Regions from separate parts of the Oceanobacillus sp. FSL K6-2867 genome, predicted to be linked through region 2. Evidence: a T-box and tRNA genes for the amino acid it is inferred to sense, from the RefSeq annotation. Region 2 holds a T-box; the other regions hold tRNA genes.
What was found. The T-box of region 2 lies ahead of serS (serine--tRNA ligase). A T-box ahead of a tRNA ligase gene usually reads a tRNA of that ligase, here a tRNA-Ser.

Region 1 (11,078 bases), 650 kb from region 2:
TGTTGCAGGGGCAGAAAAAATCGTTATGAGCATTATTCGTAAATATGATGTAGAGCTTATCGCAATTGGCAATGGAACCGCATCGCGAGAGACAGAGCAATTTATTTCCGATGTCATTGCGAATAACAGCTTAAACATTCCTTATATTATTGTAAATGAAGCTGGAGCAAGTGTTTACTCTGCATCTCCATTAGCTCGTGAGGAATTCCCTGACCTCCAAGTAGAGGAAAGAAGTGCGGTATCCATCGCACGTCGTGTTCAGGATCCACTTGCAGAGCTGGTAAAAATAGATCCGAAATCGATTGGTGTTGGGCAATATCAGCATGATGTTAGTCAAAAGTCTCTCAATGAATCACTTGGATTTGTTGTTGAAACAGCTGTTAACCAGGTTGGTGTTAATGTAAATACTGCATCTGCATCTTTGCTTCAATATGTAGCAGGTTTAAGCAAAACAGTCGCTTTGAATATCGTGAAAAAACGGAACGAAGAAGGTAAATTTACCGATCGCAAGCAATTGAAAAAAATCCCTAGACTAGGAGCAAAAACATACGAACAGGGAATTGGTTTCCTGCGAATCATCGACGGGGATAACCCATTAGATCGAACGCCAATTCATCCAGAAGTATATGCACATACAAAGAAGCTTCTAAAAATGATTGGTTATGAGCTTGCAGATATTGGTACAGATAAACTTCGGTCAAAGCTTAATGAATTGGATAAAGCAAAAACTGCGGAGAGCTTAGAAATTGGTATTCCTACATTGATTGATATGATGGATGCCTTAAGCAGACCGGAGCGGGATCCACGTGACGATTTTCCGCAGCCGTTGCTCAAGCAAAATGTCATTGCTCTTGAAGACTTGAAACCCGGTATGGAAATGCAAGGAACTGTAAGAAATGTAGTTGATTTCGGTGTGTTTGTAGATATCGGTGTTAAACAAGATGGCCTTGTTCATATTTCCAAAATGGCAAATAAGTTTGTGAAGCATCCAATGGATATTGCATCAGTAGGAGATGTCGTAACTGTCTGGGTGGAGCAAGTTGATGTGAATAAAGGAAGAATCGCTTTAACGATGGTAAAGAGTGATAAATAATAAAAAACGTTCCTAAATTTGTTTAGGAACGTTTTTTGCTTATAAAATTCGAATACTAAGGTTTAATTAGGTGCTGGAACGACCACGTCCAGCTTCAGCCCCCAGCGAGACTTCCCAACTGGCTTTTCCAGAGGCCTAGTCGCACTTATACCCTTGAGGTGAAATCGGGCATCGACTCTGGGGAAAAGGATGGCCGATTAAAATCAGGCTGCGCCTAACATCAGTATACCCCTAAGGGGCATGTTTCCTTTATCTTCTTCGTAAGAATGTTCGACAGGTCGAACCACCCCAAAGTTCGGGGCGCAGTCCGTACGTCGCTAACCGGGCGCTTGCGCTTTTGTTCTATTATTCTAGTTCACTTGCTGCTTCTACTTCACTTAAGGAGATGCCAAGTGCATTAGCTACACCTTCACCATATGCTGGGTCAGCTTTGTAGCAGTTGTTGATATGGCGTAATTGAACTTCTTTACTAGTACCTTGCATGTTTCTAGCGGTATTTTCAAAAAGTCTTTGTTGTGCTTCAGGTGATTGAAGACGGAATAGCTTACCTGGTTGTTCATAGTATAGGCTGTCATCTTCATCGAAGTCCCAGTAGTTTGCGTCTCCACCTAATTCTAGTGCAGGCTCTTGATGTTCCTTAGTGTCTTCCCATTGACCATAGCTGTTAGGGCTGTATGCTACATGTCCGCCCTGGTATGGATGGATCCGCATTGCTCCATCGCGGTGGTACGGATGGAAGTCCTTTGCATTTTTAGGGAAGTTAACAGGGATTTGCCAGTGGTTTACACCAAGACGATAACGCTGTGCATCACCGTAAGAGAATAATCTACCTTGTAACATTTTATCTGGTGAGAATCCAATACCAGGTACAATGTTCGTTGGAGCAAATGCTGCTTGTTCAACTTCTTCAAAGTAGTTTTGTGGGTTACGGTTAAGCTCTAACTCTCCAACTTCAATAAGCGGGAAGTCACCTTTATACCAAACTTTTGTTAAATCAAATGGGTTATAAGGCATGTTTTTAGCTTGCTCATCGGTCATAACCTGGATATACATTTTCCATTTTGGATTTTCGCCACGCTCAATTGCTTCGCGTAAATCTCTAGTATGACTGTCAAGGTCACTGCTATGGATTGCTCCAGCTTCTTCGTCATTTAAGTTTTCAATTCCTTGCTCTGTATAGAAGTGGAATTTCACCCAATGACGTTCATTGTTTGCATTAAACATACTATAAGTATGACTTCCAAATAAATTCATATGTCGAAGTGTTTTAGGAATACCACGATCAGACATAATGATTGTAACTTGATGCAGCGCTTCTGGCAGGCTTGACCAGAAATCCCAGTTCGCTTGGGGATTATGCATATTTGTTACAGGATCTTTCTTTACAACGTGATTTAAATCAGGGAAACGCTTAGGATCTCTAAAGAAGAATACAGGTGTGTTGTTTCCTACAAGGTCCCAGTTACCTTCTTCTGTATAGAATTTCATAGCTGTTCCGCGAATATCGCGGTCCGCATCCCCTGCACCACGCTCGCCAGCTACTGTTGAAAAGCGTAGGAACATGTCAGTCTTTTTGCCGACTTCTGAGAAAACTTTTGCTTTTGTGTACTTCGTAATATCATTTGTGATTGTCAATGTACCATAAGCACCAGCACCTTTAGCGTGCATACGACGTTCAGGTATTACTTCTCTATCAAAATGTGCTAGTTTTTCAAGGAACCAAAAGTCTTCCATTAAAAGTGGACCTCTAGGACCGGCAGTTTTTACGTCATCATCATTGGGTACTGGAGCACCGAAAGCGGTTGTCAATCTCTTTTTATTTTGATTTTCCTCACTCATAACAAATATCCCTCCTGATTGTTTAAATACAATTATTATAATATCACAATCATTACCAGATTACTATAAATATAGTTTATTATTTTAACACTGTTTATACGTGGTGAATAAGGTTAAATCCTTAATAAATTGGAGATTGATCAAAAATATTATTTATTCGGATGAGCATATTAAAAACTTAATTTTAGAATGGTAATCAATCTTTATTTTTTGTGAGTATTATCATTTATAGTAACTAATTGAGAAAAGAATGCAGATATTGGCTTAAGAAAGGCAATGTAAACAAAAGACAATCTAAGTTATAATATAGAAAATTAAAAATACTGCGTATATAGATTGCTATCACATAAAAAGCTGAAACATTATTTTTATGCTAGAATTAAAAAAAGGCTAACGTGACCTACCCATAAAAAAGAAAGTAGTTATGCAAATGGATTTAATAAATGAAAAGGAACTATATGAATTAGTTAACAAAATCTCAGTTACTTATTTTCAAAAACCCTTCATTGATGATGTACGATTCAATCATCGGCTAAGAACAACAGGGGGCAGATATATCCCAGTGAAAAGACTGATTGAACTAAACCCCAAATACGCGATGGAAATGGGACAAAATGAATTTATAGGCATCATAAAACATGAACTATGTCATTATCACCTTCATATAGAAGGAAAAGGTTATCGGCATCGAGATAAGGATTTCAGGGAATTATTGAAGCGAACCGGTTCTCCAAGATTTTGCAGCCCACTACCCTCAGAAGAAAAAAACTACAAACATGTATATAGATGTAAAAAATGCGATCAGGTTTATGAAAGAAAAAGACGTATCAATATACAAAAATATAGATGCGGGAAGTGTAAAGGTGCTCTAAAATATGTTTCTATAGATTAAAAAGAAGGTGGCGTATGTAGTTCCTTTTTATAAATGCAATTACCGTATTTATGTAGATCGTAAAGTTTGCTGCCTTTTATCCAAAAAGATATTTGTTTGTTTTTGCGAAAAAATTAGTTAAACCATTGACGAAATATGTCATCCGTGTTAAATTAAATAAGCTAATAAGTCAGCTTTTTGTTTAAAAAACTTTTTCAAAAATCCTTGACAACTTAAAAAATTTATAGTATGATATTCAACGTTGCTGTAATTATTCAATACTTCTTATCTGAGAAGGAATAACCCTTTGCTGAAAAGAGGAAAAAGAGTTCAAACCCAGCGATTGAGATACATAAAGAATTATTATTCCACAGTAGCTCAGTGGTAGAGCAATCGGCTGTTAACCGATCGGTCGTAGGTTCGAATCCTACCTGTGGAGCCATCCGGAGAAGTACTCAAGTGGCTGAAGAGGCGCCCCTGCTAAGGGTGTAGGTCGTGTAAGCGGCGCGAGGGTTCAAATCCCTCCTTCTCCGCCATTGCAAAATGGCCCGTTGGTCAAGCGGTTAAGACACCGCCCTTTCACGGCGGTAACACGGGTTCGAATCCCGTACGGGTCATCATTTCTTTAAAATAAAATATTGGGTCCGGTAGTTCAGTTGGTTAGAATGCCTGCCTGTCACGCAGGAGGTCGCGGGTTCGAGTCCCGTCCGGACCGCCATAAGTTGGGCCATAGCCAAGCGGTAAGGCATCGGGTTTTGATCCCGTGTATCCTAGGTTCGAATCCTAGTGGCCCAGCCAATTTTATTTATAAAAGAAGAAGTTAATACTATTTACTTAAATAGTATTTTTTTTATTCCTGTCATATAGTAATAAGTGTATTATTATCTATGAAATGGATGAGGGGAACTTAACTATGAGCCATTAGCTCAGTCGGTAGAGCATTTGACTTTTAATCAAAGGGTCGAAGGTTCGAATCCTTCATGGCTCACCAATTAATTTTGATTCAATAATTACTATATTCTGCGGTCGTGGCGGAATGGCAGACGCGCTAGGTTGAGGGCCTAGTGGGTGAATAACCCGTGGAGGTTCAAGTCCTCTCGACCGCATCAAATTGTAAATGCAGTAATACCAAGGGGTTTAAGCCTATTGGTATTTTTTTATTCACTCATTTCTTAAGGGAATGGGTGCTTTTTTTATTGCTGTTACTCCAGTTTTACTCCGTTTAAGTAAATGGAAGTATTCTATTTATTTTATAATGTTCGTGTTTTAAACAAATCGGCAAGTTTATCTAAAGTATCTTTTTGTTTATTAGGGAACAGATGACCATATACATTAATTTTAGTCTTAATAGAGGCATGTCCTAGCTTTTTTTGATGGTTCTATAGCAATTTACCTTAATGTATTGATAAAGACGCTTTAGAGTACCTTAAATTGTGTAATTGGACGAGTTAAGTAATTTCCTCATGTCTTTAAGATTATATGGATTCCTGAGTTATATTTTTTTCAGCAGATTTAAGTTCAGTGTTATAAAAAAATTGTGAAAATTATCCTATTCTTATAATAGAACTTTTTTTTAGAAGAACGATCGGTTAGTAAATTTTTGAAAGAATTTTCTTAAATAAGCAATTTTAGTGTAAACTGAATTTATAGTAATGATTGAAATGATATATGAAGATTGTGAAGGGGTGCACTTAAACTAACGTGGCTGGATAGCGTAATAAGATTAAGGAAGTTTAAATAGCAGTATCTGGTACTACTATTTTGATATTTGTTGAGCAAACCAAACATGCAAGGATGGAGTAACTCCAATATTACGTAATAGACGCTTACTGTGCTATAAAAGCATTCTTTAGTTAAAACAATGATTTAAAGTAAAGACTTTTAATTAAAGATTTGGTTTTCAACAATCTGAGGAACCTTCTTTTTCAAATTATGTAATTTTATACATAAAGCTTTTTGAATTTAGGAATTAATCATCGTCCCATTATTTGGTTCAAGCTTCGAATCTTACTTTTTGGGAACATTTTAGGGGTATTTCCTGGGAGCAACTGGCTTGAAAAAATCATTAGTAAGTTATTACTTTTTGGATGTTATAATTTATACATGAACAAAAAAGGAAAGGCTGTTTTATATTTGAATAGGTCTCAATATGATGAAAAAAGTATCAATGAGGGTAAGTCAAGAAGGTTTTTCGAAGGTGTAATTGAGGAGAATGGATGGAAATACAGAGTACAAGACAAAGACAATGATATTGATGGAGAGATAGAGGTTTTTTCTATGGTAGGCGAAACCACTGCCAAAATTGTTAAAGTACAGTTGAAATCAACAACTTCAGTAAAAAAGGGTAAGGAACTGATTACTTTTGACTGTCCAGTAAAATTTTTAAACTTTTGTGATGTGTGTGATATTCCAGTTATCATAGTTCTCTATGATGTTGAAGAGAAGAGAGCATATTGGTTATGGACTCAGCAATATATATTCAAAGTATTAGAAAAAAATAATGGAAATTGGAGAAATAACACCTCATCAGTGACCATTAAGATACCAATTGAAAATGAAGTATCAGAAGAAAGTTGTTTTTATGACGAAATAAAAGGCATATCGATTAATGGAATAAATGAAATTCAACAGTGGAGAAAACAAGATACTAGTGAACATTATTTTACCATATTAGAGGAGAAAGATGATTCTAATTTTAACAACAGAAGAATTAGTGCCAAAATTTACTTAGAACGTTCGTTTGCCACGTCAAGGGATTCAACTATTGAGTTGATAAAAAAGATTAACGCGAAGATTAAAAACAATAGATATAATAAGCGAATATTAGAAGGAAGAAGTGTTAAGTCAGAACCAGACTATGTTTGGTTATCTTTCTATGATGATTTGATTCAATTTGAATATGGACTCCCATTTTGTAGAACTGAATGGATTAATAGGAAAAACAGCCCTTCATTATTTATAAAGGATTACGACCAGCTAATTGGTGAAGACAATATAAGAGTAAAGTGGGAATATAACAGACCATTGCAAGATTACCTTTTGTTAAACTCAACCTCAAAAACTTATTATTTAGAAGGTGTAAGAGAAGCTCTATTATTTGCAAAAAGTGAACTTGAATTACTTCAGAAATTATTTGCTGAGGAAGATATTAGTAACTTTTATAACTACATAATTGGAAAGCGAGGAGAATATAGCAGTAACTATATTTTGTTAAGTGATTGCCTTCCACCTTATGAGTGTAAAACGCTTCATAGGGCTTTGGAAGCTGCACTGGGTGACTTGGATAATTTGGCTATCGCTATTGAAGGAAATGAAAGAAATAAACAGTATTTAAATTATCAATTTATAAGTGAATTTTATAAGCACCTTGTAATACTCAATTATGAAATAGAGAAAATACTATAATTTTATACCTTTTGTGTACCTTGAGACCTTTCTGAAAGTAAGCTCCAATTCCAGGATTGTCCCAATTATTTGAAAAAAATATCGATTATTACTGATAAAACCAGTGCAGTAAAAACTGGGGGTTTGAGTAAAGGAGGATAATCTGTTGACATTTAAAAAAGAAAATTCAGATAAATATATAAATAAAGAATTTCAAGCACCTGTAAAAGCATTGAGTAGTATAGAATCGCAAATAAAGAAACCAGACAGTACGCTAAAAGCATTGAGTAGTATAGAATCGCAAATAAAGATGCCAGACAGTACGCTAAAAGCATTGGGTGGTATAGGATCGCAAATAAAGATGCCAGACAGTACGCTAAAAGCATTGGGTGGTATAGGATCACAAATAAAGATGCCAGACAGTACGCTAGAAGCCATGAGTAATATTGCTACCGAGATCCAACTAAAACCTCTTAGTTCTAATTGGGTTCTTACAAGTCCGGTTATTAAAGAAATGTCTTTATTTAATGAAAATCTAGATGCAAACAAAATATTCAGTAGAATCCCGAGAGAAGAATATAGCCTTAATCAAAGCTATAATAATGAAAGTAATACCTTGGAATTTGTTTTAGAAAACAAAGAAAACAAAGAGTCAATTCCATTAAAAGATATTCCAAGCACCTTAGCAATTATTGATATTTTAGAAAGTCTAACAATAGAAGATGTTTTTGAATTTTATAGGCATTTAGTGAAATTTCCGATGCTAGGTGTACAACATCCAGTCGGAGAAAGGATTTTCAATGAAATAAACAAAGTTATTCTTCAAACTTTTGAACAAATAGAATTATATCGTGTTAGGGGTAGAAATTTAAATGAGAGGGCGCTTCCTTATACTGATTTAGAAATGTTTGAAGCACCGCACGGAGTTGCTGGTCATGGAAGATTTAATGTTATTGGCCAAGGGGAGCTTTATACTTGTTCGAGTAGAAACGTGGCTTTGAAAGAAATAGCCATAGAAAGCTCAGATTTAAGATATGATATTATAGAATGGAAACTTATACAGCCTGTCCGTTTACTTGATTTATCCGGTTATGATTCTCCATTAGTACAGTATACTAGCTTTGAGATGTCCACTAGCAATAAACAAGAATATCTAATCCCTAATTTTTTATCACAATGTGTTAAATTCCATGGCATAACAGGGATAAGATACAAAAGTATTGCTGAAAGTAATGCAACAAATTATGTGTTTTTTGATTTTGAAAAAAGATGGTTTGAAACGATTAATATGGAAGTAGATATAGGGTACAAATCAGATGAATTACAGGTAACCCATTAATTTATAATTAAATTTTATTATCTTAACACTACATATATTCGGATATTTTTCTAAATCAAAAAGAGAATTATTTAACTTGAACACTAGTTCATTTTGTTTTATTTCTAAATTTAACTAGAATATCATTTTGAGATTTAGATCCTGTCAAAAAACGTTGCTACGCAGTACAAGGATACTGTATATTAAACAACATCTATTTGTGCTAACTTTGTGAAAGATTACACTTAAACTACCTGGTGCGTTTCTATAATAAAGATACTGATATTAAAAGCAAAAAGGAGAGGGAGTTTTCTCCTCTCTCCCCACTATTTATTGTTTAAAATTAAATTCTTCTCTGTACTTACGGGATTCTTTGCCTTCCTTTTTCCAAGTAACAATAACTTTCAAATTCGTTGCCTCAGTAGAAATTAAAAAATTCTGATGGCTAATAACTGGGTGATCACTATTCTTTTCTAATACCTCTAACTCTAAATCATCACCAGAAGCAGTAAGTAATTCAAAATCATACGAAGAACTTGGGTCATTTCTGTACATTTCCACTCTTTCAATTTTAATGTCTTCATTACCAATATACTTAATAGCCATACTATATATATTATAGACATCAGGTTTTGATTTGACTTCATTATTTTTAGGTTTATCAATAACTATTTCCCATTCGTTTGATTTTTCTGATGATGGTAATATCTCAAGTGTTGATGCCATTCCATTGGTGGGAAATAAAAGAAATGATAAAATTGTGGTGAGAATAAATACCTTAATAAATTTCATATTTTTTTCACCTCCCTTATTTAATTAGTTTGTAAATAACTTGGAATTATATACAATGGAATATTGTTCGTTAAAATTATTGTGATAAACGGGTTTAGTGAAATAAATTGTATGCTATTTGTCTGTCTTGGATACTAACAATAATATAAGTTTTGTTGTACTATGAAACAAAAAATATAAATTTTTAGAAGAAGGTGTTAAAAATAGAAGCCACAAAAATTATTGGAGTTATGGATAAACTTGATGATTTGCCCTATCAAAAGATACTGTTTGACGGTACATGGGGTGTTGGGAAAACAAAACATATAATTGAATCTATAGAAAACAAAAATAATATTCACTATATATCATTGTTTGGAAAAAGAGATATCAATGCTTTTTATCAGGAGTTATATTATCTCTTATTATCCAAACATGAATTTAAATTTAAAAAAATATTAAATAATATGGGGAAAATAAATGTATCTCAATTTGGATTTAATATTTCAATACCGTTGATCTCCGATATATTTAAAGATATTCAAAGAAAGTTGAAGACTAAATCAAATATAACTATTATTATTGATGATTTAGAAAGGAAGAGTGACGATTTTGATATTAAAGAAATATTTGGTTTTGTAGATTCTATTACAAAGAATAATGGAATTAAAATTGTTTTAGTAGCCTCGTCGGATAATTTTTCAGATAAGGCTAAGAGAATATACGAGGAATATGCCGAAAAATCTATAGACCGTATCTACAAAATCACTACTTATTCAGGAGATGCACCCCAAAAAATAATGGGAGATACTATTTGGTCAGAAATTAGTGGGATTTATCTAGATAATAAGTTTAGGAATTTACGTACTTTAGAAAAAACAGATTTATTTATAAAAGAAGTGATCAATGAAATAAAACATTATGATGTATTTACCGATAGATTTAATAAGGAAGATATTTACAAGATTTGCTTTTCTGTTGTTTTATTTGTAGTGGAGCATAAAAGTAAAATGAAATTATTGCCAGAAAATAAGGAAGGAAATCTTGATACATTTTATGAGGCATATAATTCAAAAAAGAATTATCCGAATTATATATGGCATTATATATTAAAAAGAAATTTAAATAATAGTATGATGCAAAATTTAATACCAATTATTTTAGAGTGGTTTTTAACAGGTGATTTTTCCAAAGGTCAATTTAAAGAAATAGCTAAACAGGTTAATGCATATTTAGAATCAACAACTCCTTTATTAACTCCTTTATTTATGTCTGATGAACAAATAATAAAAGAGATTGATGATTTTTCATCATTTATTGAAAATGTAGATGAAACTACACATATAAATGGTTATCTACAACGTTTGGGTGAATTAGCACATATAGCTGAAAAATTAAATTTTGATTTTAAATATACAGTTGATGAAGTTGTTGACTGGATAATGAAAAATAATGATTTTGGTAATAATTATGATGATACTTATTTTGATACTTTTATAAAAAGAGAATCTAGTTTTGTAAAAGAAGTTATATCAACGTTGCAAATTACAGTAAAGAATCATGAAATAGATAATCTTTTAAGAGTAATGTCCGAAAATATACAAAAACAAAGTTTTACCCAAAATGAATTAGATAAAATAGCTGAATTTAGAAGGTTTATCCCTAGATTGAAAAATGATGAGAATGAAGATGAACAGATAAAGAAAGTAATAATAACAATGAAAAGTAATAAATGGTTTCTACCTTTACCTCTAGGAGAAATATCGCATTCTCATTGGACTTATTGTCATGAAGTATTTAAA
Region 2 (11,078 bases):
AATAAGCTTCTCAATCTTTTCGGTCGATAGTCCCGCAATTGTTGAAATAATTAATTGTTCCTCATTCAAATAAGGTTTTATCGACGTAATTGATTCCTCTGCATCCTTTGGCTTGCTCGCCAAAATAATAATATCAGCATTCGTAAAAACTGCTTCCTTATCAGACAAGCAACGTACCCGATAGCGATTTTCAATGTATGCAAGACGCTCTTCATTACTTTTATTGGTTACAATTATATTTCCCCTTGCTACAACTTCTGCTTTAATAATACCTGCTAACATTGCCTCTGCAAGAGAACCGGCTCCTAAAAATGCAATCCTTTTATCCATGACTCAACCTCCTAAAAAATAAAAAAACCGATTCTTCATCCTTAACAAAGGACGGAATCAGTTCCGCGGTACCACCTAATTTGGAATTTATGCCCACCTCTAAATTGATAACACAGTTTTTCCCTGCGGTTAGTTTATTGCTAACGACTCCTAGGTAGGTTCATACACGCTGCTGCGCAGGGATTTTCCAGCCTATGAATCCCATTCTCTCTCCGACAGTCATTGTACTACTGGCCTAATCTTCATCTTTTTTGATTTGATTGTTATGACTATAAGCTCTTCTTGCTCATTTGTCAAGATATTATCTGAATGCGTCTGCATTTGATATAATAAGCTTATCAATAAAGTTGAAAGGAATCAAAGCATGAATCAATTACAGCAATTAAAACAAATACGTAATGAGCTTACACGCTTCATGATAACCTATAAATTTGGCTTAGATGAGATGAATACGAAGTTAAATATCCTGAAAGAGGAATTTCAGCATATGCATTCTTATAATCCTATTGAACATATCAAATCACGGATAAAATCGCCTGAAAGTATTCTCAAAAAGGTGTATCGTAAAAATTTAGATATGTCGATGGATGCCATTCGCGAAAATATTAAAGACATCGTAGGTATTCGTATCGTATGTTCCTTTATTTCTGATATATATAAGGTAAGTGAAATGATTCAAAATCAGCAGGATATTACCGTTGCTGAAGTCAAAGATTATATCAAACATCCTAAACCAAACGGGTATAAAAGTCTGCATCTTATTTTGTCGATTCCTGTATTTATGTCAGATCGAACCGAACAGGTTTTTGTTGAAATTCAAATCCGCTCAATTGCCATGGACTTCTGGGCAAGCTTAGAACATAAAATTTACTATAAATATAATGGAGAAATCCCACACCATCTAATTGCAGAATTAACGGAAGCGGCAAATGCAGCAAATAAACTTGATTCTAAAATGGAAAATCTAAATAATGAAGTGAACAGTATCAAAAACCAGGCAATAGAAAATGATGATATTCATTTTTTACAATTAAATGAAGAGGAGAAGGTTCATCTTCCATTAAACTTCTTACAATCTTTCCTTCATAAGGAAAAATAATATGAAAAAACCGCTGCAAAACAGCGGTTTTCTTTATCTCCAATTATTATGCGCTTTATTTTCAAATGGAGGAGGTAGAGGGATTCGAACCCCCGCGCGGTTTGACCCGCCTGTCGGTTTTCAAGACCGATCCCTTCAGCCGGACTTGGGTATACCTCCGTAATGCCAAGAAATAATATATCATGCTCAAAAATGAATGTCAAATTTTTTTAGCCTATTTAAGATAGAACGGAGGCATGAGTTGCCTCCGCACAGCTCAAATTACTTTATTACTTCTTTTCCACCCATATACGGACGTAATGCCTCTGGAATAACAACAGATCCATCTGCTTGCTGGCAATTTTCCAAAATAGCTGCTACTGTACGACCAATTGCGAGCCCAGAGCCGTTTAACGTATGCACATATTCCGGTTTGCCATTTGCTTCTCTGCGGAAACGAATACCTGCACGGCGTGCTTGGAAGTCTTCAAAGTTAGAGCAGGAAGAAATCTCCCGATACGTTTTCTGGCTTGGAATCCATACTTCAATATCGTACTTTTTAGCTGCTGTAAAACCTAAATCAGCTGTACACATGCTCATTACACGGTATGGTAAGTTTAATAGCTGCAGCACCTTTTCTGCATTTCCTGTCAATGTTTCTAATGCTTCATAGGAATCTTCAGGCTTCACAAAATTAACAAGCTCCACTTTATTAAATTGATGCTGTCGAATCAATCCACGTGTATCCCGGCCAGCAGACCCTGCTTCAGAACGGAAGTTTGTGCTGAAAGCAACATATTTCTTCGGCAGATCACCTGCCGTTAAAATTTCATCACGATGGTAATTCGTTACCGGCACCTCTGCAGTTGGAATCATAAAATAGTCCCACTCCTCCAATTTGAATGCATCCTCTTCAAATTTTGGAAGCTGGCCAGTTCCTGTCATGCTCGCACGATTTACAATTTGTGGCGGAAGCATCTCTACATAACCGTGTTCATCTGCATGGAGATCCATCATGAAATTTAATAGTGCACGTTCCAGTCTAGCACCAAGGCCTTTATAAAAAACAAAACGGCTTCCTGTTACTTTAGCTGCACGTTCAAAGTCGATAATGTCAAGATTTGTTGCAATATCCCAATGGGCCTGCACATCATAATCAAATGCTGGAACAGTACCCCAATCACGAACTTTTACATTATCGTCCTCATCTTCTCCAACTGGAACAGATTCATGCGGGATATTCGGGATGGACAGCATAATATGCTGCAGCTCTTCCTCGATACCCTTCAGATCTTTATCAAGTAAAGCAATTTGATCACCTAGCTCGCGCATTTCTTTGATCGCAGGATCTGCATCCTTCTTCTCTCTTTTTAAAACAGAAATTTGCTTCGTTGCTTCATTGCGCTTTGCTTTTAATGCCTCTGTTTCTGCAATCAATCCACGGCGTTTCTCATCTAGAGTCCCAAACTTAGCCAAATCAGATAAGTCTTCTCCACGATGAGCAAGTCTGTTTTGCACCTCTTCGAAATTATTTCTTAAATACTTCATGTCTAACATGATTATTCCTCCTTTATATAAATTGATAAATCCTTTAGAAATCAAAAAACTCCCGTCCCTAAATATAGGGACGAGAGTATATTTCCCGCGTTGCCACCCTTGTTGAAGATAAAATCTTCCGGCTTATCGTTCATAACGGCTTTTCACCGGGTTTACTTACTTTGGATTCATAATCCTTTCCGTAAACCTGTTCAAGGATGGATTCACAGCATTCTAACACCGGTTCTCACCAGCCACCGGCTCTCTTAAGGAAGACATGCTATTACTATTTCCTATCAATACATTTTTAGTTAATTGTCATTATAATTATTGCTATCATAAGCAATTTTAATTCAGAATGCAAGTTAAAATCATTGTGTTAGAAGCAAAATGCGACTTAATGTGCAACTATGATTTAAACATAATCCAATCGGGAAGCATACTTCGCTAATACTTTCCCACTGTCTATTATTATTGGAATCAATTGATAATGTCATTCCTCTCACCAGGCCGGATGAGTGTAGGACGGTGACTCCTGCGGGAACAGCACGTGTCTGAAGAATCAAAGGAAGTGGTTTTCTTCCTTTGAGGCTGAAGCCGTGCCCGCGGAAAGCATCCGTCCGAAACGATTCCGGACGGCGATAGCTGCTTAAACTCTGTAAACAGCTATATCTTACTTCTAGCTATCCGTTTTGCTAAGTCTGCACTACATTGAATTTAACTAAAAAAGCCCTTTAATCCAATCAACAGCGGATGTAAATACGTTTGCAAAGAAGTCACCAATAGCTCCGAGTGTAAGCATGAACCAGTTTGATTTCTCTACTGCATCATCTGTTACAATGTCAATTTGGCTGGTTGAATCATCAAAAATATAACCGTAATCAACCTCACCATCATAGACAAGCTCTGCAGTTCCGACTACTTCTCCTTTTTCAATTGGTGCTACTAGCTCACCGTCTTTATTTAATTTATCTTCATCGATATGATATTCAATATGATATAATTCTGCTTCATCTTCTTGAATTGGTATACGTACTGATTCACTTAATGATACATTCACTTCATCTTCTTTTCCTTTTGCTACAGGAATTGTTGCCTGATCCTCAGACTGATAACCAGCAGGGAAAAGCTCTTCAGCATGGAATTTTGAATAGCCATGATCCAATAATTTAGCTGTTTCTACGAAGCGCTCTGTATCACTACTCGTTCTCATAACAACTGTAATTAAACGATTACCGTCTCTGATTGCAGTACCTGTGAAGCTATGTCCAGCTAAGTCTGTAAATCCTGTTTTTAACCCGTCTACACCTTCATAGAAAAATTGCCCTAGATTGTCTCCTTCATGTGGAAGCATATAGTTCCAGTTCCGGATAGTTTGTCCATCAAACTCAGTTTCTGGAATTTTTGAAATATCCAATGCCTCTGGGTAATCATTAACAAGGTGATAAGCGAGCTGTGCCGCAGATCTTGCTGATAACAGGTTTGTCCCATGAGGATCTGTTCCTTCTGGATGATTATCTCCTAAGTCTTCATTATCTAACCCAGAAGCATTAACAAATTCAGCTTCGGATAAGCCTAATTCATCCGCTTTTTGATTCATCAACTTAACAAATTCGCCTTCTGAACCAGCAATCAATTCCGCTAACGCAATCGTTGTCGCATTATCTGAATTAATCGCCATTGCTTCATATAATTCTTGAACTGTATATTCCTGCTGTTGTTTCAATCCAACACCTGAAAACGATGTGTTTGCAGAAATACTGTAAGCATAATCACTAATCTGAGTTGTCGTCTCCCAAGTAATTTGACCATTTTCAACAGCTTCCCATACAAGGTATTCTGTCATCATTTTAGTCATACTTGCCGGTGGAAGCGCAACATCAGGATTCTTTGCGTATAAAACCTTTCCTGTTTCTGCATCAACAAGAATTGCCGATTCAGCACCTAAATCCAATGACTTTGCAGCATGTGCAGTAAGTGGCTCTGTTATAAATAGTTGTATCAGTACAAGCATCGCAAGTACTAATGGGAATATCTTTTTCATGCTGTGTTTCAACTTTCTGTACCTCCAACCCTGCGGTATATCTTTTTAATTTTGCCATTCTTTCTTTCGAATAAGCTATCTGTTATTTTACCACATAAAAAACTAAAAAAATAGATGCTGGAGGACCCAGCATCTATTTTTTTATTCATCGTATTATAAAAGCTTTAATTAACCGAATAGTTTGGTGCTTCTTTTGTAATTTGTACATCATGGGGATGGCTCTCACGCAGTCCAGCACCTGTTATGCGTACAAACTGTGCATCATTGCGTAACGCATCAATTGTTCCTGTTCCGCAATATCCCATACCAGAGCGTAATCCGCCAATTAACTGATGGAACGTATCTGCAAGTGCACCTTTATAAGCAACTCGCCCTTCAATACCTTCTGGAACAAGCTTTTTGTTATCTGAGTCACTTTGGAAGTAACGGTCTTTGGAGCCTGCTTTCATTGCTCCAACAGAACCCATGCCACGATATACTTTATATTTTCTGCCTTGATAGATTTCTGTTTCTCCAGGGCTTTCCGTTGTCCCTGCAAACATACTGCCAATCATAACTGCATGTGCGCCAGCAGCCAATGCTTTTACAATATCACCAGAATACTTAATTCCTCCATCTGCGATAACCGGAACTCCGTATTCGGCTGCTGCTGTAGCACAATCATGCACTGCAGTAATTTGTGGCATACCAACACCAGCTACCACTCGAGTTGTACAAATTGATCCAGGTCCAATTCCAACTTTTACAACAGATGCTCCAGCTTCAATTAACGCCTTTGTTCCTTCAGCAGTGGCAACATTTCCTGCAATAATATCCAAATCAGGATACGCAGCACGTACAGCTTTTAATTGATCAAGAACTCCCTTTGAATGGCCATGTGCGGTATCAATTACGATAGCATCGACCCCTGCTTCAACAAGCTTTTCAATCCGCAGCATTGCGTCTCCTGTTACCCCAACTGCAGCAGCAACGAGTAAGCGACCTTGTGCATCCTTTGCGGAATTCGGGAACTCAATTACCTTTTCAATATCTTTAATCGTGATTAAACCTTTTAAAATATTGTTTTCGTCAACAAGTGGCAGCTTTTCAATTTTATATTTCTGGAGAAGTTTTTCCGCCTCTTCTAATGTTGTCCCAACTGGAGAAGTAACAAGGTTTTCACTTGTCATTACATCTGAAATAGCAATTGAATAATCTTGAATAAAGCGCAAATCACGGTTTGTTAAAATTCCTACAAGCTTTTGTTCCTCGATGTTGTTCACAATTGGTACACCAGAGATGCGGTATTTGCCCATTAAATGCTCTGCATCATACACTTGGTGATCAGGTGTAAGGAAAAATGGGTTTGTAATAACGCCACTTTCAGAACGTTTAACACGATCTACCTGCTCTGCCTGCTCCTCCATCGACATGTTTTTATGAATGACACCAAATCCCCCTTGTCGTGCCATTGCAATTGCCATTTCTGCTTCTGTAACAGTATCCATACCAGCACTAATGAATGGGGATTTTAACTTCAAATTGGATGTAAGCTGTGTACTAAGATTAACGGCATTAGGCAAAACCTCTGATTTCCCTGGAATTAATAATACATCATCAAATGTTAAACCCTCTTTTGCAAACTTATCTTCTCTCATTTTTTATTCCTCCTTAATGAAGTTATGTATGGTGTGCCTGTCTAACGTTCAAACTATATAGAAATTATATATAAATACCTATTTTTATATACATTACTCTAATACCTTTAGTTTTTCAACAAAGTTTGATAAGAAACGAAAAGAAAATCGATTCAAAATTTTATAATAGTTAAGAGGTCATTTTCATGATAAAAGTCGATGAGTTTTATACGTTTTTAAACGCACAGCAAAATGCCCAAAACTTCCTGTATCAATGTTATTTGGGAATGGACGATGCCGAATCAAAAAGTTACCAGAACTATAGCACCTTCATGTATTTGCTCGATCACAGTCAGCGTTTTTATGAAAATGGGAGAAAAGCTGATGAGCTTGTTCAGCCTGTTTTATATTTTTACGGGCTGGTGCATTTATTAAAAGCATACCTCCTTACAAAACGTCCTGATTATCCAGAATCAACCACTCAGCTGGCTCACGGCGTAACTGCAAGGAAACGGAAGAAAAAATTCTATACATTTACAGATGATGAAGTAAAAGTACAGCAGCATGGCATGTTCCCTTATTTTTCAGAGCATTTGTATTCTATAAAAAGGATGCCTTTTGAAAAAATTCGCATGGAGGTTTTGTTTAGCTTGCTGCCGGAAATGAACGATTTCTTTGCCTTGCAAAAACAGGAAAAATTAGCTGCAGTCGGCTCAGCAAACTCTGTTCATCTGCATTTCCCAACGAAACTGTTAGATAACTATCATTTAACGGAAAAGGCATTTATAGCACGGATACAAAACTATCTCCCAACTATAAAAGCGATTAAGTCTGGAAAGTTAATGATTGATATTCAGCTTGAAGATTACGTTGATTATTCGAATGGGCCATTTTTTAAGCATCTGGAGACCGATCAGCTTTATTTTCCAGCATACCGGGATGCTTTACTGCCTATTTCAGAGGTAATGATTCATTATTTGCTGCTTTTCAACCTTAGTATGCTCTGTCGCTACGAGTCTGAATGGTGGGGGGATTTATTCGTATCCAAAGCAGATATGGATTATCCACTAATCCATCATTTCTTGCAAATTACTGCACAGAAAATTCCACAGCAAATCGGGTCCGAACTGCTCGCGATGAAAATGCAAAATGACTTACGTTAAATTATGCATACATAACAGGCAAATAGGGAGCTTAGCTTCAGCTAGCTCCCTACTATTTCTTTAATATACAGCTCAGGCATTTGCTCCAATGAAATAACCGTATCATCTTCTGTAATTCGAATCATTGGCTTTGTTGGTTTAGTTGTTTCCATAAAAACAATTTCGCCATGCTTTCCATTGGAAAGGATTACATCCAATCCAATGGAAAAATGAGCAAAATTATCAATCAATATGTTTAACACCTGTGCATCAAGTTTCATATATTTGTCTTTTTCGACCACTTCTATTGCCTGAAACAGATTTTTTCTTTTTGCATGCATGCGCTCGCTTGTTAACGCAACATAAGTATCACTCACCGCAATAAGTTTAGCAAACAGGTGGATTTTTTCATTTGTTATACCTAGTGGATAACCAGTGCCATCCAGACGTTCATGATGCTGGAGGACCCCTAATTTTACTCCTGCTGTGATTGTCGGTAAATGCTCGATCATTCGATACGAATACGTAGGATGGTTTTTGAATTCCTTCCATTCGCCTGGTGTTAAGGTGCCCTTCTTAGTCAGGGTAGAGAAATCCAACCGTGCCATTCCGCAATTACTTAATAATCCAGCAATACCACTTTGAAGCCATTCTCCTTTTGAAAGCCCCATTTTCCTTCCAATAAATGCTGAGAGGAGGGAAACTGCAACACTATGGAAGTATATATAATCTTCTTTCGTACTATATGTATGCAGCCGATAAATTTTTTCGGTATCCATTGTTTCTGTACGTTCCAATAGTGGCATTATTAATTTACGGACAATCGAAATATCAATTGGCATTCCATTTTGCCATTTTTGGAACTGTTGTTTATATGCAGTCGCTACATCTATATAGTGCTCAGCAAATGGAAGTGTCTTTTGACGATCATACGTATTTTTCCTTTTTACCTGCTGCTTTTCCTTCTTCTGAACTGGTCTTCCTTGAAAAGTTTCTCCGTTCGAAAGGGTGGATGCAACATCTACTGATTCAACAAGGAACTTTTCCAGTATAACAATATGTTTTTCTGTTAATACAGTATGTTCCGGGATAATTGGACGATTCGTTTTACCCCTTACTTCCTTCAGTAATACACAGCCTGGAATTAATTGTGAAGGCTCTACTCGCATATTATTTTCCCCCATTTATTCAGATAAAAAAGTGAAACTACATTCCGTCGGAGACGCCTCCTATACATGCTACAGTTGGCCCCTGATAAAGAAGATGACTCAGGGAGTATGCTACTTTCTGAGTCATCTATAGACAGGCTGTCAAATTATTCTTCGTTCATATCTGTATCTGTGTTTTCTATTTCTGGGACTGCATCTTGTACTACCTCTGCCTCTTCAATCGCTTCCTCTTCTTCTTTATCAACCTTAGCAACCGTTGCTACTTCTTCTCCATCTTGTAAACGAATTAAATGAACACCTTTTGTATTACGTCCAGTTGTGGAAATCTCCGCTACAGGGATACGAATTAAGACGCCAGCTATTGTAATCAGCATAAGCTCCTCTTCACCCGTTACGTCTTTCACCGCTACAACATGACCAGTTTTCTCATCAAGTTTACATGTGAAAACCCCTTTACCACCGCGGTTTATTCTGCGGTATTCTGCTTCCGGTGTCTGTTTACCGAATCCTTTATTTGTGACATGGAGAATTTTTGAACCTGGCTCAACGATTTCCATGGAGACAACTTCGTCCTCACCGCGCAGTGAAATACCCTTCACACCCGCAGCAGTTCGTCCCATTTCTCGAATCTGTGTTTCTTCAAATCGAATAAGATAACCTTCTTTTGTTGCTATCATAATATCTTTGTTGCCGTCCGTTAATCGTACAGAAATCAGTTCATCCTCTTCGCGCAAACCAACTGCAATTAAACCGCCTTTTCGGATATTCGCAAATTTAGCTAAAGATGTACGCTTAGCAATTCCATGTTTTGTTGTAAAGAATAGGAAGGCATCTTCTTCATAGCTGTTAACAGAAATAACTGCATTGACCCATTCTCCCTTTTCAACCTGAAGCAGATTGATAATTGGAATTCCTTTAGCTGTTCGATTGAACTCAGGAATCTCATACCCTTTAGCCCGATATACCTTTCCTTTATTCGTAAAGAAAAGAATCGTATCGTGCGTGGATGTCGATACAAGATGTTCTACAAAATCATCTTCATTCGTTCCCATTCCCTGGATTCCGCGGCCACCGCGTTTTTGCGTTCTGTAGGTTGAAGCTGGCAAACGCTTGATATACCCTTGATGTGTAAGCGTGATAACAATATTTTCTACCGGAATTAAGTCTTCGTCCTCAAAGAATCCAGCACCACCAGCTACAATCTCTGTACGGCGGTCATCATTATAACGTTCTTTTATTTCAAGAAGCTCTTCACGAATAATTTCCAGTACTTTTTCTTCATCCGCCAAAATTGCTTTCAACTCACTGATTAGTTTTTGCAATTCATTGTATTCTTCTTCAATTTTCTCACGTTCTAAACCTGTTAGACGTTGCAGGCGCATATCAAGAATCGCTTGTGCTTGTTTTTCTGAAAGCTTAAAGCGTTCCATTAGCCCAGTTCTAGCAATGTCTGCTGTTTTAGAATTACGAATTAAGGAAATCACTTCGTCTAAATGGTCTAACGCAATACGTAGACCTTCTAAAATATGGGCACGTGCTTCTGCTTTTCTTAATTCAAATGCAGTACGACGTGTAATAATTTCTTTCTGATGCTCTAGATAATACACTAAGCATTGCTTAATTGTTAATACTTTCGGTTGACCATCAACCAATGCAAGCATATTAATACCAAATGTTGTTTGAAGTGACGTATGTTTATACAAGTTGTTTAAAATAACATTGGCATTCGCATCACGGCGAAGCTCCATCACAACACGCATACCATTTCGATCCGACTCATCACGCAGATCCGTAATTCCTTCAATCCGCTTATCACGAACTAGTTCAGCGATTTTTTCAATTAATTTCGCTTTGTTTACCTGATAAGGTAACTCTGTAACAATAATCGTTTCTTTCCCATTTGAGCTCTCTTCAATATTCACTTTTGCCCGGATTGTAACAGATCCTTTTCCAGTTTCATAGGCTTTGCGAATACCGCTGCGCCCTAATATTTGACCTGCAGTAGGGAAGTCAGGACCGTGAATATACTCTTCCATCAGTTCATCTACAGTAATTTCTGGATCCTTACTAACCGCAAGTACAGCGTCAATTGTTTCTCCCAGGTTATGTGGTGGAATATTTGTTGCCATTCCCACGGCAATTCCTGAGGTTCCATTTACAAGC
Region 3 (11,078 bases), 2.1 Mb from region 2:
AGAGCAGTTCCTTTATTCTAATGCTTATTATATATTTTGTAGGATTATTACTTATTATAATTGATGGCAAGCTACTTAATGATGGAACACTTGCAACAATTGGTCTTGCCAGTATGCTAACGTCTGTAGCATTAGCTGCAGATAATCTTACTTCAGGATTATATGCTGTTTTAGGAGTGTTGTTGGGTGCTGGCGCTTCTTTCTTCTTTTTAAAGGTATTTAAACGGAGAGAGATGTGGACAAAGCTTGCATTGAAGGATCAATTAACAAAAGAAGCGGGGTATAATTCCATGAATATGGAATACGAGCAGTTAGTTGGTCAGGAAGGAATAACATTAAATGATTTGAGACCTGTTGGGACAGTGAAGATAAATAAAAAAGATTATAGTGCAGTTTCTGATGGTCAGTGGATCCCGAAGAACAGTAAAATAAAAGTAACGCAAGTAGACGGGACTAAAATACTAGTCGAAAAAATATCATAGATGGTTGAAAAAGACAATTGCCTTGTATTAGGGAATTGTTCTTTTTTTTGAAAAAAAGAATGAAAATGGGGGTTTAAGGGTAGTTACTAAACAGAGGAAAATTCTCTATGTAAATTTAATGTAAATTATTTAACTTATACCTTTACAAATGGTTAATAAATCATTAATAATGGGAGAGGTGCAAACGACAAGATTCAACATTAATGAAGGGACGAAAGCAATAGTGAATATCGATTTACAAGCCTTATTATTCGAGTTTATTGGTGGTTTAGGAATATTCTTACTCGGTATAAAATTTATGGGAGACGGACTCCAGAAATCAGCAGGTGACCGTCTGCGTAACATATTAGACCGGTTTACGACTAATCCATTTTTAGGCGTTTTGGCAGGAGTCATCGTAACATGTCTGATTCAGAGCAGCTCAGGAACAACAGTACTTACTGTTGGACTAGTAAACGCTGGATTTATGACGCTGCGCCAGGCTATTGGAGTCATCATGGGTGCTAACATTGGTACAACAATAACTGCATTTGTTATCGGGCTTGATATTGGAGAATATGCTTTGCCAATTCTTGCAATTGGGGCATTAATTTTATTTTTCTTTAAAAATCAAAAAGTTACAGCAGTTGGACAAACTATATTTGGGTTCGGGGCATTATTTTTCGGTTTAGAATTAATGAGTAGCGGGATGTCTCCATTACGTTCTCTCGACTCATTTCATGATTTAACGGTAAGTATGTCTTCAAGCCCGATATTAGGAGTAGTTGTTGGTACGGTATTTACTTTAATTGTACAAAGTTCCAGTGCTACTATCGGTATTCTGCAAGGATTATTCTCAGAAGGTGCGATAGCATTAGAAGCAGCTATACCAGTTTTATTTGGAGATAATATTGGTACTACAATTACAGCGATATTGGCAGCAATAGGTACAAGTATAACTGCAAAAAGAGCTGCATTAACACATGTTATTTTTAATCTTGTAGGTACTATTATTTTCCTTACATTCCTAGGTTTATTTACAAGTTATGTAGGCTACTTACAAACACAGTTAAATTTAAATCCTGAAATGACTATAGCCTTTGCACACGGCAGTTTTAATATTATTAATACGTTGATTCAAGTTTGGTTTATTGGTGCATTAGCGTGGATTGTAACAAAAATCATTCCAGGCGAGGATACAATTATTGAATATAATCCAAAACACCTTGACCCTATCTTTATTCAACAATCATCAACACTTGCGTTAGATCAAGCAAAATCTGAAATTATTCGTATGGGTGAATATGCACATCAAGGTTTAGAGGAAACAAATCTATACGTTATCACACATAATCAAAAACACTCGGAGATGGCAATGCAGGTGGAAGGTGCATTGAATAATTTGGATCGGAAAATAACCGAATATCTCGTTAATATTGCAGCCGGATCCTTATCAGATGCAGAAAGTGTAAAGCACACCTCCCTGATGAATTCAGTTCGTGATATTGAGCGAATTGGCGATCATTACGAGAATATTATTGAGTTGATTGATTATAAAATATCGAATAAAGTTAACTTAACAGAACAAGCTTTGGAAGATCTTAATACAATGTTTGACTTAACACTCTTAACAGTTAAGCAAGCGGTAGAATCTTTGGATAAGATGGATCGCGAAGCGGCATTAGAAGTTATCCAAAAAGAAGATAAAATCGACAAAATGGAACGTCAATTCCGCAAAAAGCATATCATCCGTATGAATGAAGGGTTATGCAGCGGGTCAGCTGGTATCGTATTTGTAGATATTATCAGTAACTTGGAACGTATTGGTGACCATGCAGTAAATATTGCTGAAGAAGTATTAGGAGAGTAGAAAAAGGAGGGAGACCTCCTTTTTTGCTTATCAGAGGATTTTTTTCTGCAAGAAGCAACAATTTATTCATTTAAATGTTGAAATAAATTTTAGAACATGATATTATAAATCTCGCAGTCGCATAAATGACTAATACATAAATTTTGAGTAAAAGCAAAAAGTTTTGCAAATATGCAAAATCAAGTTGACAGAAAAACTGAAACATGGTAAATTATATTTTGTCGCTAATATAATGCCAGCTAGTAAAACACTTGAAAAAGTAATGGTTACTAGTGGATATAGCAACTTTAGACAGACTATCTTATTATTCCACAGTAGCTCAGTGGTAGAGCAATCGGCTGTTAACCGATCGGTCGTAGGTTCGAATCCTACCTGTGGAGCCATATGGCGGCGTAGCTCAGCTGGCGAGAGCGTACGGTTCATACCCGTGAGGTCGTGGGTTCGATCCCCTCCGCCGCTACCATACATAGTTCAATTCAATAATTATATAATGGCGGTCGTGGCGAAGTGGTTAACGCACCGGATTGTGGCTCCGGCATACGTGGGTTCGATCCCCACCGGTCGCCCCATTATAAAAAATCAGGACCCTTAGCTCAGTTGGTTAGAGCTATCGGCTCATAACCGATCGGTCGCAGGTTCGAGTCCTGCAGGGTCCACCATAAAACTCGGAGGTATACCCAAGTTCGGCTGAAGGGATCGGTCTTGAAAACCGACAGGCGGGTCAAACCGCGCGGGGGTTCGAATCCCTCTACCTCCTCCATATACTTTATTTTAAATTACATATACCTGGCTCGGTAGCTCAGTCGGTAGAGCAACGGACTGAAAATCCGTGTGTCGGCGGTTCGATTCCGTCCCGAGCCACTTTTTAAACAAGCAAAATTGCTTGTTTTTTCTTTTGTACAAATATATTTATTTAATCTAGCAAAAAGTGATAAAATTCTTTAATTGTTTAAGGCAAAAAATTTGCATGAATAATGAAGCTCTGATAACCTTTAAATTAAAGGTTAGACAGACCTTAATAATTTGGATTCATTTAAGGAGGAAAAAATTATGGCAAAATTTGAACTACCTGAGTTACCTTATGCATATGATGCATTGGAACCAACAATCGACAAAGAGACAATGAATATTCATCATACGAAGCACCACAACACGTATGTTACCAAATTAAATGATGCACTGGAAGGACAAGCAGATCTTCAAGTAAAATCAGTAGAAGCACTTATTAGTGATTTAAATGCAGTTCCTGAAAACATTCGCACAGCAGTACGTAATAATGGTGGCGGACATGCTAACCATAGCTTGTTCTGGAAGCTTCTTTCACCAAACGGTGGAGGCGAGCCATCTGGCGAACTAGCAGATAAAATTAACGCTAAATTTGGTGGATTAGATGCATTTAAGGAACAGTTTGCAGCAGCAGCAGCAGGACGCTTCGGTTCTGGTTGGGCATGGCTAGTTCTAGATAATGGTGAATTAGAAATCACTAGTACTCCAAACCAAGATTCTCCATTAATGGAAGGAAAAACACCATTATTAGGATTAGACGTTTGGGAGCACGCATACTACCTAAATTACCAAAACAGACGTCCGGATTATATTTCAGCATTCTGGAATGTTGTTAACTGGGATGAAGTTGCTAAAAATTATAATGAAGCAAAATAAGAAGAGAAAAGTAAAACACGCGGTTAATTCCGCGTGTTTTTTTGTATAACTGTTACTCCTTCGTTCACACTAAGAAAGACGCAGGAGGAGTAACCGTATGCAAAAGATGATCCTATTTTTTCAAGATAAAATGGAAAGCAATCGAGATTTACTGATTTTATTGCTCATTGGTGGTCTTTATTCACTGGGGATTTTTCTATCCAACACATTTGTGAATATATATTTATGGAAACAATCAGGTGACTATATTACAATTGCTAATTATAATTTAGCAATTTGTCTGTTCCAGCCAGTTACCTTTATCCTTGCAGGAAAACTTGCCAAAAAAGTTGATCGAATTATAGTATTGAGATTAGGTGTTATTTTTCTATGTCTTTTTTTCTTATGTGTGCTTCTAATTGGTGACAAAGCTTCAACCTATAATTTCTTGCTTGGAAGTTTGTTGGGGATTGGATATGGATTTTATTGGCTGGCTTATAATGTATTAACCTTTGAAATAACAGAGCCTGAGACGAGAGATTTTTTCAACGGATTCCTTGGGATTTTACAATCGCTAGGTGGAATGACGGGTCCACTTTTAGCCGGGGCAATCATCGCTAAAATGGCAGATAATATTGGTTATACAGTAATTTTTGGTGTTTCCTTCGCTTTATTTGCATGTGCCGTTGGAATTAGCCTTTTATTGAAACGCCGGGGTGCTGAAGGGGTTTTTCACTTTAAGCGCATTTTAGGAGAAAGACAACGTAATAAAAACTGGAACAGAATTCTCCGTGCACATTTTTATCAGGGCTTGAGAGAAGGAATCTTCGCTTTTGTAATATCAATCTGGGTTTTCTTAGTGACAAAAAGCGAATTTGCACTCGGAACATTTAATATGTTCCTTTCAGGGCTATCTGTAATTTTTTATTTGATAGCTACAAAATTTATCAAACCTTCTATGCGTAAAAAGGCGATTCTTATTGGAGCTACACTTCTTTATGCTTCCATTTTTATCATTATTATCGATATAAACTATCTATTGCTTATGATATATGCAATTGTAATTGGAATTGCATATCCAGTCATAAACGTGCCATACGTATCACTTACCTTTGATGTTATAGGTAAGGCTTGGAAAGCTGGCGAAATGCGTGTAGAATATATGGTTGTTCGTGAATTGTTTCTAAATAGCGGCAGGGTTCTATCTATTATCGTTTTTCTTGCAGGTGTGTATTTCTTTGATGCAGAAAAGGTTATTCCGATTTTACTGATGATTTTTGGCGCTGGTCATTTTATGATTTATTTTGCTGTCCGTAATATTTATTTAGGCAGCCCAAAAAAGAAAGAGATTTTATTAAAAGAACAAATAACAGACGAAAAAAATCGCTAAATATGATAAAATTAGAAATATGTTTGATGGAGATAAAGGATTATAAAAACTTATCTAATCTGCAGATGTGCAATTAAAAAGCTCGCCTAAAAGGTTAGAGAATGCCACAATTATAAGAGAAAATTATTATTTTCACTGGGGGAAAATAAATGAGTAAAAAGAAAAAGAAGAAAAGAGCGCAGCTGCCTTTTCGGATTAATATGTTGTTTTTTGTTGTGTTTTTATTGTTTTCCGTATTGATTCTGCAACTCGGAGTAGTTCAGATTTTAAATGGGGAGGACTTCCAGCAGGAAATCGAACGGACGAACTTGGATACAACTAAAGTACCGGTACCTCGCGGTAAAATATTTGATCGAAATGGTAACGTTATTGTCGATAATGAGGCAGTATATTCGATAACATATACACCTCCAAAAGGTGTACAAGCTGAAGACCGTTTAAAGGTTGCTAAGAAATTAGCTGAGTATATTAAGATGGATGATGAAGATACGCTTGAAGGCATTACCGAGAGAAATAGAAAAGAATATTGGTATTTATTAAATAAGGAAAAGGCAGATAAGCGTCTTTCTGAGGATGAGAAAGAAGGCATGTCGAATGCTGAGGTTTATCAAGCTACACTTGATTTAATCACTGAAGATGAAATCAAGGATTTCTCAAAACAAGAGCTAGAGGTAATAGCTATCAAGAAGGAACTGGATAAGGCCTATTCTTTAACACCACAAATCATAAAAAATGAGGACGTGACTGTTGAGGAATATGCCAGGATTGCGGAGAATTTAGATAAGCTTCCTGGAATAAATGCTACAACAGATTGGAATCGTGAATATCCATATGGAACGACATTAAGAAGTTTACTTGGAAGTATTTCAACACAGGAACAAGGTATACCTGCGGAAGAAGAAGCTAGCTACTTAAGTAAAGGCTACAGCAGAAATGACCGAGTAGGAACAAGTGGTCTGGAATTACAATATGAAGATCTATTACGTGGAAGAAAAGAACAGATCCAATATACGACCACAAAGAGCGGCACACTTATCGGCTCTGAAACGATTGTTGAAGGCGAACGCGGAAAAGATCTTGTTCTAACAATTGATATGGACTTACAAAAAGAAGTAGACAAGATTGTTCAAAAAGAATTACAAACAGCTATTACAAAACACCCACATGGAAACCGTTTTATGACAGATACATTAGCTGTTGTTATTGACCCAAAAACAGGAGAGCTTTTAGCTGTGTCTGGCGTGCATTATGACCGTGATAAAAATAAATTTATGGATGCTGCATTGCAAACATTGTCACATGCACACACACCGGGATCCGTAGTTAAAGGAGCGACCGTGTTGGCTGGATATGAATCCGGAGTAATTACGCCAGGGTACGGTATTAATGACAGTCCTATCCGGGTTGCCCAAACATCACCTTTTAGATCCTGGTCAACGCTTGGTCCGGTGAACGATATAACAGCTTTACAAAAATCCTCAAACGTTTATATGGGTTATATTGCTTTAAAAATGATGGGTGAGGATCGCTACCCTTTCCCAGATGGAAGTCCCTTATCAGTCGATCCCAACTGGCGTCAAGCCTTTCAAGAAATGCGGAATTACTTCAGACAATTTGGATTAGGTTCTAGTACTGGCATTGATTATCCAAGTGAGTCTACAGGTTATTCCGGGACACCTGACAATGCGGGTTTACTTATGTACCATGCAATTGGTCAGTATGATCAATATACGACTTTACAATTAGCACAATATACAGCAACAATAGCTAATGACGGCTATCGAGTCCGACCGCATTTTCTTCAGACAGTTCATGAACCGATTGCTTCACAAGATGAGATAGGACCGCTATATAGTGCACAGAATACCGAAGTATTAAATCGGGTTCAAATGAGTGATGAGAATATTAAACGGGTACAAGAAGGTTTTCGTCGTGTATTCCAAGAATCTGGTGGAACAGCTGTTGGCGACTTTGGTAATTCACCGTATAATCCAGCGGGGAAAACAGGTACTGCTGAGACGGCTGTATATGAAAATGGTCAGAAGCTTGCTGATACAAGAAACCTGGCGTTAATTGGCTATGCTCCATTTGATGAACCAGAAATTGCCTTTGCAATTATCACACCATATGCTGGGACAGATAATAGTCATAATGTGCCGCGGCAGGTTGGAAAACAAATACTAGACACATACTTTGATCTGAAAGAAAAACGAGATAAAGCTAGTGATGAAGATTCTGATCAAGAAGAGACAACAGAGGAAGAACAAGAATAAAAATACGCCTAAAATTTCACAAATGGAATTTTAGGCGTATTTTATAATCATAAATTACATAAAATTAACAGTATCTTAATACTATTACTATATAATAAGACTACGACATTCCACTATTCGTGCAGAATGCAGTATAAAAAATGGGGGATATGGATGACAACTCGCGAACAATTTCAAAGTGAACTTAATGAGTTAAATGAAGATATTATTAAATTGGCCAATGCAGCAGGTCAAGCATTAGATGATGCAGTTGAAGCGTTATTTAGCCAGGATGTAGAGCTTGCAAGACAGGTAATTGCCAATGACAAGAAAATAGATCGAAAAGAACTTGAGATGAATGATAAAACGATTCTTTTAATTGCAAAGCAGCAGCCAGTAGCGACAGATTTAAGAAGGGTAATTACAGCACTAAAAATTTTGACGGATATTGAACGTATGGCTGATAATGCTAAGAACATTGCTACTGCTACGATTCATTTAGGTGAGAATGCATCGATCATCCCAAACGATATTAAAAAAATGTATAACATGACAAAAGATATGATGTACACTGCTATACAGGCTTATAAATATGAAGATATTACAGTCGCAAGGAAGTTAGCTGTCATGGATGACGAGGTTGATCGATTATATAAAATAATTGTAAGTGAATTATTAGGAGAAACTGCGGTAAATCCTGATAAAATTCAATATATTATGCAGGTTGCATTCTGTGCAAGATATTTAGAACGTTTTGCTGATCATATTACAAATATCGGTGAAAATATTCTTTATTTGGTTAAAGGGGAAAATTATAATTTAAATTAAAAAGTGCTGGCAATGGGAATCACTTCCTGCTGCCAGCATTTTTATTATCGTGCAATTCTTTCTGCGATTTCGTAAAAACTCATATCACTCGATACTTCAAATGTACCAATCTGAACGTAAAGACTATACTCATGCTCGTCCAAATAACGATTAAATTCTGATGCATTGTCAATAATATTTTGTTCAGCTAGAAGTGCACTAATATCAGAGGAAGCCATACCCGGACTAATTGTTAACGAGTAATGAACCACATTATTCTCAGGTTCTTCCTCGGCTTCTTTTTCTATTTCTTCTTTTTTAATCTCTTCATTTGTTTCTTTGCTGGATTCATTAGTCTCATCAGACGACTCTTTCTTCGATTGTTCTTTTGATTTAGCTTTTGTTACTTTCGAAGACTTATCTTTTGTGCCGGCAGTTGAATCAGATTCTTCTGTTTCTGCATTTTCTGCTGCTTGTTTTTTTTGAACGCTATATGAAATATATTCTTGTTGATCAAGAACGGCATATCCTTCATTTTCCACGTATTCAATCATTTCTTCAATATCGATATTCTCCACACTTTTTGCGGAGTCTTCGACAAAATAAAAAATGATGAAAAGGATAACAGCGCTAGTCAACAACCCAATTGAAAAAGCACGTACAGTATGTTTCATAATTTTCTCCTTTTATGCTTATTGATTTGATACACTGTTTTTTTCATCATTTGAATTTACATCCTGCGTTAAGTCAGCAGGCATAAGCTCTTCTTCCAAGATCTTTATTTGTTTCTTCATTTGATATGTATCCTGCATCGTCGTAATTGAAAGTTGTTCAAGCTGAGTTTCCAGCTCTTCAAATTTGTCATTCATAAAATAGGACAAAACAAATAGAACAACAGCAACAATAATGATGGAAATTATTGCAACTAACATGGCATTCCCTCCTTTTACATCCATTAATAGTTATATCATAGTTTCTCACATGAGAAAACCATAATTTTTTTTGATACATTCTTGATAAGTTCAGCAAACTCTGCTATTATAATTAAAGTCTGTACGTAATAATATGTATGATAAAAAGCAAGTTGTTAAAGTTTGGAGGGAAGAACATGCGCGTAAACATTACTTTAGCTTGTACTGAAACAGGAGATCGTAACTATATTTCTACAAAGAATAAACGTACGAACCCTGAACGTATTGAGCTTATGAAATATTCACCACGTCTAAAAAAACACACTTTGCACCGTGAAACAAAATAAATGAAATTAATTGAGAAAACTCTTATCATATATGATAAGGGTTTTTTAACTTTTAAGGGGGTGAAACTATTGGATAAAACTAATTTAAGGAAAGAAACAATCAATCGTTTAAAAAGTTTATCTATTGATGAAAAGAGGAAAATTGAAGTTAAATTAATGGGAAAACTGCTCTCCTCAGAATTATGGAAGTATGCTGATACGATTGGTTTAACAATATCCCAGGATTTTGAATGGGCAACCGGCCCAATTATCGAAGCTGGTTGGAAGCAAAACAAAAAAATAGTTGTGCCTAAGTGTATTCCTAATGAAAAGCAGCTTCATTTTTATGCAATCAATTCTTTTGAACAGCTTGAGTCAGTTTACTTTAATCTGCTTGAACCAATACCAGAGACTAAGCGATTCGTTGCTAAAAAAGATATTGATCTTTTAATTGTTCCGGGACTATTATTTGATAAGCACGGTTATCGAATCGGTTTTGGTGGCGGTTATTATGATCGTTTTTTAGTCGATTTTAGTCAAAAAACAGCTTCATTATGTAGCTTTAAGCAGTTAGTAGATCGAGTTCCAAGAGAAAAATATGATTTGCCAGTCCATAATATTATTACTGAAAAAGAAGTTATACATACTCAAGAATCTTGAAGCGCGTATAATATTGCTTGTTCGGAAAATAACTATGAATACCATTTAAAAGGCAGGTGGTTTTATTGCGAACAGGCATCGTCTTATTAATATTGTTGATAACAACAATGTTTTTTTATCGATCGAGGTACAAAATCATGAATGCTTTATTGAACATTAAGTTTATCAGAAAAAAATCAGTGGAACTTTCTATGAAGATCCCGAGTCTGCGTTCCAAATTGTTTCAGAATGTGTTTTCGATTTCAGACTGATAAGGGTTAAAAGAGGCGGCATAAATTGCAGCTTCTTTTTTATTGAAGCGGCAAATAAGGTTTAGGATATAGCATCGTTCTGTGAAAATGATTAGTGTTCTGATATGATTAAGGTGAGGAAGGTGAATATATGTATCTTGATGACCAATATAAGCTTTATCATACGGCATACGAACTGGTAACCAATCACCAATTTGATATTCTGCATATAGACCAGAATACAAATGAAATCTGGCTCGAAAAATATGCAAATAAAAAATCTCAAGTAATCCGGCTTGTACAGAAAGGATTTGATTGGAAAAATCATTTGAAGCAGGATATTGCTCTCGTATTTCAAAAAGCAAAAGCAATGAAAAAATTATTTGCTGGTAAACATATTGAATTGCATAATGTTTACATCTATTCTCATTCACCTGTAGATGACTGGGAAATCTTAAAGAAACCGATGCAGCTAAAAGAGAAGAAGAACCCATTAAAAATGTTTGTGTATTACTTAGATCATGAAGAAT

Region 1: it encodes a tRNA-Ser, which carries the amino acid that the T-box ahead of serS (serine--tRNA ligase) is inferred to sense. The anticodon was not compared.
Region 3: it encodes a tRNA-Ser, which carries the amino acid that the T-box ahead of serS (serine--tRNA ligase) is inferred to sense. The anticodon was not compared.

What each region holds. Positions count from the first base shown of each region.
Region 1 covers NZ_CP150144.1:1,412,739-1,423,816, reverse strand. Annotated here, with positions in the region: gene NSQ77_RS06970 (Tex family protein) at 1-1,093, shown strand, start outside; gene NSQ77_RS06965 (catalase) at 1,439-2,932, opposite strand; gene NSQ77_RS06960 (SprT family protein) at 3,363-3,824, shown strand; tRNA gene NSQ77_RS06955 (tRNA-Asn) at 4,171-4,245, shown strand; tRNA gene NSQ77_RS06950 (tRNA-Ser) at 4,249-4,339, shown strand; tRNA gene NSQ77_RS06945 (tRNA-Glu) at 4,349-4,420, shown strand; tRNA gene NSQ77_RS06940 (tRNA-Asp) at 4,445-4,521, shown strand; tRNA gene NSQ77_RS06935 (tRNA-Gln) at 4,527-4,601, shown strand; tRNA gene NSQ77_RS06930 (tRNA-Lys) at 4,719-4,794, shown strand; tRNA gene NSQ77_RS06925 (tRNA-Leu) at 4,826-4,909, shown strand; gene NSQ77_RS06920 (DUF4365 domain-containing protein) at 5,907-7,208, shown strand; gene NSQ77_RS06915 (RES family NAD+ phosphorylase) at 7,354-8,526, shown strand; gene NSQ77_RS06910 (hypothetical protein) at 8,836-9,297, opposite strand; gene NSQ77_RS06905 (ATP-binding protein) at 9,528-11,078, shown strand, end outside.
Region 2 covers NZ_CP150144.1:2,061,894-2,072,971, forward strand. Annotated here, with positions in the region: gene proC (pyrroline-5-carboxylate reductase) at 1-330, opposite strand, end outside; gene NSQ77_RS10285 (GTP pyrophosphokinase family protein) at 695-1,429, shown strand; tRNA gene NSQ77_RS10290 (tRNA-Ser) at 1,496-1,588, opposite strand; gene serS (serine--tRNA ligase) at 1,691-2,965, opposite strand; T-box leader at 3,029-3,253, opposite strand; gene NSQ77_RS10300 (serine hydrolase) at 3,666-5,000, opposite strand; gene guaB (IMP dehydrogenase) at 5,153-6,625, opposite strand; gene NSQ77_RS10310 (YaaC family protein) at 6,811-7,767, shown strand; gene NSQ77_RS10315 (HD-GYP domain-containing protein) at 7,809-8,915, opposite strand; gene gyrA (DNA gyrase subunit A) at 9,062-11,078, opposite strand, start outside.
Region 3 covers NZ_CP150144.1:4,389,948-4,401,025, reverse strand. Annotated here, with positions in the region: gene NSQ77_RS21465 (NfeD family protein) at 1-482, shown strand, start outside; gene NSQ77_RS21460 (Na/Pi cotransporter family protein) at 706-2,331, shown strand; tRNA gene NSQ77_RS21455 (tRNA-Asn) at 2,640-2,714, shown strand; tRNA gene NSQ77_RS21450 (tRNA-Met) at 2,718-2,794, shown strand; tRNA gene NSQ77_RS21445 (tRNA-His) at 2,825-2,900, shown strand; tRNA gene NSQ77_RS21440 (tRNA-Ile) at 2,914-2,990, shown strand; tRNA gene NSQ77_RS21435 (tRNA-Ser) at 2,999-3,091, shown strand; tRNA gene NSQ77_RS21430 (tRNA-Phe) at 3,120-3,192, shown strand; gene sodA (superoxide dismutase SodA) at 3,382-3,993, shown strand; gene NSQ77_RS21420 (MFS transporter) at 4,091-5,362, shown strand; gene NSQ77_RS21415 (penicillin-binding protein 2) at 5,512-7,635, shown strand; gene phoU (phosphate signaling complex protein PhoU) at 7,789-8,442, shown strand; gene NSQ77_RS21405 (hypothetical protein) at 8,487-9,095, opposite strand; gene NSQ77_RS21400 (hypothetical protein) at 9,114-9,353, opposite strand; gene rpmG (50S ribosomal protein L33) at 9,530-9,679, shown strand; gene NSQ77_RS21390 (5-formyltetrahydrofolate cyclo-ligase) at 9,740-10,318, shown strand; gene NSQ77_RS21385 (rhomboid family intramembrane serine protease) at 10,700-11,078, shown strand, end outside.